2 regions of the Pedobacter sp. MR2016-19 genome follow, and region 1 is predicted to be linked to the other one. Evidence: riboswitches for the same ligand, from Rfam matches in the RefSeq annotation. Region 1 holds a riboswitch; the other holds the start of a gene.
What was found. A riboswitch is a leader RNA that binds a small molecule or an ion and turns the genes downstream of it on or off. The one in region 1 is predicted to bind cobalamin.
Positions count from the first base shown of each region.

Region 2: it holds a riboswitch for cobalamin, as region 1 does, so the genes downstream of both, metE (5-methyltetrahydropteroyltriglutamate--homocysteine S-methyltransferase) here and IM793_RS09175 (TonB-dependent siderophore receptor) in region 1, are expected to answer to the same signal.

Region 1 covers NZ_JADCNK010000005.1:73,829-78,269, reverse strand. Annotated here, with positions in the region: gene IM793_RS09180 (DUF6580 family putative transport protein) at 1-192, opposite strand, end outside; gene IM793_RS09175 (TonB-dependent siderophore receptor) at 234-2,099, opposite strand; cobalamin riboswitch at 2,196-2,390, opposite strand; gene IM793_RS09170 (DUF5074 domain-containing protein) at 2,672-3,775, opposite strand; gene IM793_RS09165 (PKD domain-containing protein) at 3,794-4,441, opposite strand, start outside.
Region 2 covers NZ_JADCNK010000001.1:375,317-379,757, reverse strand. Annotated here, with positions in the region: gene IM793_RS01625 (acyl-CoA thioesterase) at 1-229, opposite strand, end outside; gene metE (5-methyltetrahydropteroyltriglutamate--homocysteine S-methyltransferase) at 308-2,641, opposite strand; cobalamin riboswitch at 2,833-3,041, opposite strand; gene IM793_RS01615 (M14 metallopeptidase family protein) at 3,296-4,441, shown strand, end outside.

The DNA.
Region 1 (4,441 bases):
TAACGGGAAGGCAAATGCTTTTAAATTATCTTTAAAATAGGCTCCTCCAAATAAAGCTACAGCCCCTATTGATGAGAAATTGGCGAACTTTAATTCATCAGAGTTGAATGTTACCAATAAACGGAATGCCGTTATGGCCAATATCATCAACAGCAAAATTAATGTGCGTGGATTAAATTTTAAATGAGACATTTTATTTTGGTTAATATGTATGCTGCAAAGTTAAATTTTTATTAGCGGATATTAAAACTTACACCTGTATTAAAGTTAAAGCCCGGTGTATTGTAGCCAATAATTTCAGTATATTTTTTGTTCAGTATATTTTTGGCATCAAAAAATACTTTCACGTGTTTTTTAGCAAGGGCATATTCTACATATGCATTTAACAGGCTATATGATGGCATCTCTTCATCTAAATAAGATATAAAATTGGTATCGAAACGTTTGCCAAAATAACGGAAGTTGACACTTGCATATAGGTTGCTGGTTGCCTGTGCACCTGCATTAATGCCGAAGGTGTGTTTTGGTCTACGGATTAAAAATTTAGTTGTTCCTGTATTTCCTTCAACGAAAGCATAGTAACCATTAATATTGAAAACGCTAAATTTTGCCGCTGGCTCAACCTCAAAACCTTTATACTTTTGGTTACCCTGATTAATATAACCAGTGGTGTAAACGATAGCATCAGTTAAATCGCGTTTAAAACCTGTAATGCGCAAAGTAAATGCTTCTTCATCGATATTTAAGTTTACACCAGCCTCATAATTTTGAGATTTTTCTGGTTTCAGATCAAGATTGGCACCATATTGACCAAACAGCATATTCAGTGTAGGCACTTTGAATGCAGTAGATACTGTTCCAAATAATTTTACTTCTTTAATGATGTTAATGCTTGGGGTAACTGAGTAGGTATAGTTTTCGCCATATTGGTCATGTTTATTGTAACGTCCGCCTACTTCCAGGTTAAAAATGCTTAAATCATGTAAAAACAAAGATCCATAAGCGGCGAAGATATTGGTTGTTGGGTTTTTGGTATCAGTAACCAATTTCATTTTTCTGTTGTCGATACCTACCAATAAATCTAATTTACTACCCAGTTTCTGGTTATAGAATAAATCAACTACATTAAGCCTTCCGAAGTTTAAAAAATTACTTGGAAAACCTGCATAACTAGACTTTACATCATTCGAATTGCTCTCGTGGCTATAATTTAGTGTTATTTTACCGGTATTGAATTTATATTCAGAGTTAAAGCCTGCACTAAACTGCTTTAAAATAGAATTATTGGTTGGCAAGCCATCGGCAAACGCACCTTCATCTATTTTATAATCGCCATAGAAATAACGCAGAAAAGGATTAACGGAGAAATGTTTGTCGAGTTTAATCCCGAAATTGGCATTTAAACCATCTGTTTTAAAACCGTCTTTATCAAACATGGCTGCACTTCCAACTGGCGCAACTGCTTCCGAAATACCATCAGTTTTGAAATGCGTGTAATTGATGTTGTAAGAAAAACCTTCTACACCACCATTTAAACCGATCGTTCCTTTATAAGTTTCAAAACTTCCTGCACTGGCCACGCCGTAAATGGTATTTCCTTTAGGGCCACCCTTTTTAGTTACGATATTGATTACGCCTGCAACGGCATCAGATCCATAAATGGTAGACTGACCACCTTTTAAAATCTCGATATGATCGATCTGGTCAATTGAGAACAGACGTAAATCGAAGGTTCCGCTAATGCTTGAAGGATCATTCTGTACAATACCATCTATTAATACCAGGGTGTAACCACTGCCCGATCCCCTGAAAAAGATACTTTTATCTTTTCCCTGGTTGCTGTTTCCTCCGCTGATGATGATACCAGCCTGTTCAGTTAATAAATCGGGTAAAGATTTGCCGTTACTGCGATCCAATATTTCGCGACTGATGATAGTGACCACTTTTCCGGTCTGGGATTGTTTCTGATCGTTTTTTGTTGCAGAAATTACAACATCTTTTAGCTGCAAACTGTCTTGAGTTTGAGCATTAGCCACCTGGCCAATCATTAACTGCGCTAGCCCTAAACTGGCTACAGTTAGCATTCTTTTTTTGTTCATTTGATTGTGGATTTGCCCACAGCCAACAGATTAGAAAAGGAAATGAAAATACGAACAACGTTAATATCTCAATCCTAGCTTCAATCCCCGAAAGCTATGAAATTAAACGCTAAAGGCAGGTCTTCTGACTTACTCCCGTTTTTTCCGTCTTCCCGCTCAGTAGTTAATTGGGCAGTGACTTAAGAATTGAAAAACGTTACAGAGCTTACAGCTGCGGGACAGTTACAGATTTACACTGTATTCCCTTTTAATCCCGGTTGTAAGCCGGAAACCAAAAGCAGCGCAAAGGTAGTAAAAAGAGCGGAGAGCCAAAAGCAGTTTAATATGTCTATTAGGTTGCTCTTATCTTTATGAAATAGTGGTGCAGACTATTTAGAATTAAAATTTTCCTTTGAAAAGCATTTTCAGTGATGCTTCGGAAACGGCATTCCCGTTATTCGCTATAGCTCCGGGGAAACCGGAGGCTACAGCTACTACCAGGTTTATAAATGAGGGCTTATAGTATAAAATCAAGCTTCATAAAAAAGGCCTGCAATGATTTGCAGACCTTTAACATTTGAGGCGTAATAATTTTAATGAAAGATTGCTAAATCATTAAAAAATATCTTTGTAAAATCGGTAGTAACGCCATCACCACCGTATTTAATTCTTTTAACCAATGCACCTGTAGATGCATTATAAATCAATAAGTAGTTTACGGTAGCAGCTGCCCCATAATTTTGAATTCCGTTTACTACGATATAATCTCTGTTTTTATCGTAACGGATGGCTCCGTAAACCATAAAAGGATCTTCGCTTATATTAATAAATGGCTGCGATAGCGACGTTTTATCACCATCAATGTATTTATAAATTGCCTTTCCTGAGTGATAGAAAACGGCATTTTCTTTTGTTGATGAGGTAATGCGGGTCGGTGCATCCAATCCAAATGTTCCTATTGACACAGGTAATGCTATACCTGCTGTATCTAAGTTATTATCAATGGCAATTAACCTGCTACCCGTAGATGCCCAAATTTTTCCATTAGGTGTTTGAGCAAAACCTCTGTTAATACCGGAGAAACTTTTAATTAGTGAATAATTATTAGCGGATACAATTTTGGCACCATTGCTCTGCAACAGGTAAATGTAATCGCCTTTTTTCCACATGTCGCCGGTATTCACTGCACCAACTGAAGTCAGTTTATTTTGTACGGCTAATGTGTTCAGATCAATCTGGTAAACACCATCGTTTGCACTCACCAATCCCCTGTTTCCATCAACCTGTATAATACTTCTCCAGTTGCTGGCTTCCTGTACATATCTTGCTTCTTCTTTTAAGGTGTATTCGTTTATTTTTACAATCGGGCCATTTACCTTGCACATTAAATAAATACTTCCGTTAATAACCGAAGCAAACTGCAACGTACTGGTTTTGGCAGCATTTGATAGTATTTTACCTGGATTTTCTTTTTCATAAGCCCTGATATTAAGGGTATCATCACCATAACGGTAAAAACTCACTGCGCCCGAATTTTGGCCATAAGAACCTTCCCCAATTACAAAAAAGCCATTTTCGTATTTACCTACAACCGGATCTATCTGCAGGTTTTCTATACTGTCCTTTTTACAAGCGTATAAGCCGGTAGTTAAAACTAATGCCCCTATCAGAAGCTGTTTTAAGTTCAATTGTTTCATTATAATATATTGTGTTATTTATTTTTTTAAAAGTTTAAGATCAACAGCTCCGCCAAATTCTGTTGAGATTTCGCCTAAATAGCGCGACCGCTCATTATCATTATCCGGACTGAATGGGTTTCCGTTGCTATTCTGTCCCGTGTAAACCTTTACAAAATCGATAGCAGTGAGATTTACTTTTTTTCCGGCTGCATCTACTGCCCAATCAATATCGAAGGTGTTATATCCCCTCCCCAGCGATTCCTGCAAAGCGATGTACTCACTCGATCCATTATCAGAATAGCCAAATGCGAAAGGTTTATTGGTGATGATTTCTCCAGGGTTCAATGTGTTTTTAAGTAACGTTCCGGTGAAAGAAATTTCGTTTGTAGTTGCCCATGAAGGGAAATAATCCTGCGCATGAAACTGGTTTCTCAGCACAAAGCCTTCTTTACCCTGATTATCCGTCCAGCGTACATCATCCGTTACTTTTGAGGGTTTGTAATAGGTGATTTTATAATTTTTTATGGTCGTTGAGGCATTGTATTCACTTCCGGCAAGTTCATACCAAATATCATCAGGCAAACCATTTTTGTTTAGATCCTGCATTACGCACACGATGCCGGACTCCGAGAATTCCATATCCATACCAATAAGGGGGTTGCCATAAATACCGAGATCGGCACC
Region 2 (4,441 bases), on a different contig from region 1:
TAAGCTCTATGATGGTGCCTGCAGGAATCGGTTTTTTAAAATCAATCCTGTCGCTACTTACGGTAACCATAATCTGCCGGCTAAAACGGGTTGCGGTGACAAAAGCAACTTCGTCCATTAAATGCATCGCTGTTCCTCCGAAAAGTGTATCATAATGATTTGTTGTATTTGGGAAAACGGCTTTAAAAATACTGGTTTTTGAATTTTCTATTCTTTTTTCTAATGTCATGGGGTAAATATATGATGAGTAAAAAGCTTTGACAACTTTCGTAGTTATTTTAAGTAGAAAGTTGCCAAAGTAAAAGAATTAATTCGCCTGAAGATCTGCTGATAACACTTCTTCAGTTTTACGCATCTCTTTTGCAGCTTCAACCATTTCGATCAATGCTTTTTTGGTTTCGTCCCATCCGCGGGTTTTTAATCCACAATCAGGGTTTACCCAAAGTTGTTCAGAGGGAATAACAGCCTTTGCTTTTTTGAGCAACTGAACCATTTCTTCCCTCTTCGGAACCCTTGGAGAGTGAATATCGTATACACCCGGACCAATTTCGTTTGGATATTTAAAATCGGCAAAAGCATCCAATAACTCCATTTGTGAACGCGAGGTTTCGATCGTGATCACATCGGCATCCATATCGGCAATATTCTGGATGATATCATTAAATTCCGAGTAACACATGTGCGTATGGATTTGCGTATCGTCTTTCACACCACTCGCTGAAATTTTAAAGGCTTTAACGGCCCAGTTGAGGTAAGTTTGCCAATCAGCTTTGCGCAATGGTAAACCTTCTCTAATGGCTGGCTCATCAATTTGAATGATTTTAATGCCTGTATTTTCCAGGTCACAAACCTCATCACGGATAGCCAGGGCAATCTGTGTACAGGTTTCTGATCGTGGTTGATCATTTCGAACAAATGACCATTGTAAAATCGTTACCGGACCAGTCAACATCCCTTTCATGTATTTTGAGGTAAGTGACTGTGCATAGGCGGTCCATTTTACCGTCATCGGTTTCGGACGCGAAACATCACCAAAAATGATCGGGGGTTTTACACAGCGTGAGCCATAACTTTGTACCCAGCCATTTTTAGAGAAAGCGAAACCATCCAGTTGCTCACCGAAGTATTCAACCATATCGTTACGCTCAAATTCACCATGAACCAAAACATCCAGATCGATTTCTTCCTGCCAGGTTACGGCTTTTGCTGTTTCTTTTGCGATGAGATCATCATACTCTTCAGTGGTAAAAGTTCCGTTTTTAAGCTTTGCTCTCCAGCTTCTTACCTCTGCCGTTTGCGGAAAAGATCCGATGGTTGTAGTGGCATAAATAGGCAAATTAAGCTCCTGTTGTTTTATTTTTCTAGTTGAAAATGGGCTTAAACGTTCCGAATCTTGCTCTTTTAAGGCCAAAACACGCGCTTTTACTTCCGGATTGTGGATGATTTTAGAAACTTTACGATTAGCGATCGCTTTTTTGTTTTCCTCAAGTTTTTGCAGGGTAGATGCAGGGCTTTCGTTGGTGATCAGTTTTTTTAAGGTAGCTACTTCTGCAATTTTTTGTTTCGCATAAGCCAGCCACTGTTTAATTTCTGCCGAGAGGTTTTGCTCATTGGTTTCATTGTCCAGATCAACCGGTGAGTGGATTAATGAGCAGGATGGTGCAATCCACACTTTATCTAATCCTCTTTTTTCTACCACCTGATTAATTATGGATACAGATTTTTCGAAATCACTTTTCCAGATGTTCCTTCCGTCTACTAAACCTAGTGAAAGGATCGTGTCGTCTTTTAACGAGGCTAAGACATCTGTCAATTGATCTTCTGCTCGTACCAGATCGACATGTAAAACATTTACCGGTAATGAAGCGGTTAGTGCTAAATTATTGCCTAAGCCTTCGAAATAAGTGGCTAAAACAATTTTTAATCTTGGGAAAGCCTTTCTAAGTTCCTTGTAAGCATATTCATAAGCTTTCTTGTCTTTTTCGGTAAGGTCTAAAGTCAAAAACGGCTCATCAAACTGAACATATTCTACATCCAAAGCATCTAAACGGGATAAAATCTCGATATAAACGGGAAGCAGATTTTTGATCAGGTCTATTTTTTCAAAGCCGGTTTCTTTTTCTTTTCCCAGTAAAAGGTAAGAAACCGGACCGATTAGAACAGGTTTGGTGGTAATACCCAATTGTTTTGCCTCGTAAAACTCATCGATAATTTTGGTTGAGAAAAGTTTAAAAGGCTGGTCTTTGTAAAACTCGGGCACAATGTAATGGTAGTTGGTATCAAACCATTTGGTCATTTCCATTGCTACCACATCCAATCCCTCTTTCTGATAGCCTCTTGCCATAGCAAAATAGAGATCAAGTTCGGAATTTCCTTTTTTCAGGATCACTTCGTTGTACCTTTTCGGTATTGCCCCAAAGGTTAATGAATGATCAAGAACATGATCATAAAAAGAAAAGTCGTTCGATGGAATGATATCGATTCCCGCTTCTTTTTGAAGGTTCCAATTTTCGTGGCGAATGTTTTTTCCCACCTGAAGTACATTTTTGTCCCCAGTTTTATCTGCCCAGTAATTTTCGCAGATTTTCTTTAATTCCCTTTGGCTACCTATTCGCGGATAGCCCAGATTTTGCGTTAGCATCTCTTTTAAAGATTAAGTAAATAAATCGTTTAAAAGCTCAAATCAGTATTTTATACTTTTCTGTTAAAATAAAAAAGGAAAGGTTACAGCACAGCCTGCCGACTCATCAGCAAAAAGCTTAAAGCAAGCATATAAAATTTTAATTTTATTGTGTACAATCAGACCTGACCAATTACTTTATAACGCGAAAGCACCGTCAATTCAATATAGGCAGGTCTCCTGACTTATTCCCGATCTTATCGCCTTCCCATCCCGGTAAAACGGAACAGTGGCATGAATGATAAGACCGTTGTCTTTTTGCTAAAGACAGAATTTACAGTTGCGCGACAGCTCGTGATTTGCACACGATTCCCTATTAATCCCGGTTGTAATTCCGGGAACCTGTATCGGTTGATGAAAAATAAAGTTAAGAACTTACATCAAGGCAAATGTATGGATTAGGATTTAAAGATTAAGGTATTTTTGTAAGCATTGATTTCGCCTCCTTCCAATCGATGGTATTTATTTCTTTAACCACAGATGCACACAGATAAACACGGATTTTTTATAAATATTAAGTCTAAAGCATCTTAAATCACTTGTAACAAATTTACAGCAAGCGGTTTTTGGTGCCGATTCTCTACTATATTTGATTACCTGACTTAAACTCTTATTATGATGAAAAACTACTTTAAAGGGCTTTACATTGCTTTTTTGATGGTAAATAGCTGTGTGGTACTGGCGCAAGAAGTACCCACGCCAAAATCGCATTTTGGTTTTGATATCGGCGAGGATTATCAACTGGCCAATTACACCCAAACAGAAGCCTACTTTAAAAAGCTTGCAACAGCTTCTAACCGTATTAAACTAGTTGATATTGGGAAAACCGAAGAAGGCAGAAGTCAATATATGTTAATTGTTTCTTCTCCAGAAAATCTGAAAAAATTAGACCATTATAAAGAAATTTCGCAGCAACTGGCCCATGCCGAAATTAGCTCAAAGCAAGCCACAGTGTTGGCGCAGGAAGGTAAAGCGGTAGTATGGATAGATGGAGGCCTGCATGCAAATGAAGTGGTTGGCACCCATCAGCTGATCCAAACGCTATATGAATTTGCCTCCAGAACTGATGCAGAAACTTTGCGTATTTTGGATAATGTAATCATTTTGTTTACTCATGCAAACCCTGATGGTCAGGAGCTGGTAAGCAATTGGTACATGAGGGATAAAGATCCGAAGAAAAGGACAACTTCCGGACTTCCTATTTTGTACGAAAAATATGCGGGACATGATAACAACCGAGATTTCTTTATGTTAAACCTTAAAGAAACACAGAATATCGGTCGCCAGCTTTTTGTGGAATGGATCCCGCAGATTATGTATAACCATCATCAGGCTGGTCCGGCAGGAACCGTTGTTGCAGGGCCGCCCTATCGTGATCCGTTTAATTATGTTTTCGACCCAACACTATTAACCAGTTTAGATGCGGTTGGTGCGGCGATGCACAACCGGATGAATGTAGAAAACAAGCCTGGTTATACGCAGCGTGGAGGATCGGTTTATTCTACCTGGTACAATGGCGGTTTAAGAACTACTACCTATTTTCATAACATGATTGGACTCCTGACAGAAATTATCGGAAATCCTACACCTTCTGAAATTCCATTGGTTCCTTCGAGATTACTGCCGAACGGCGATTCGCCAAACCCGATTACCCCAAGGAAATGGTACTTTAAAAACTCGATCGACTATTCGGTATCGTTAAACTATGCTGTTTTAAATTATGCACAACGTTACCGAGACGAATTGTTGTACAACATTTAC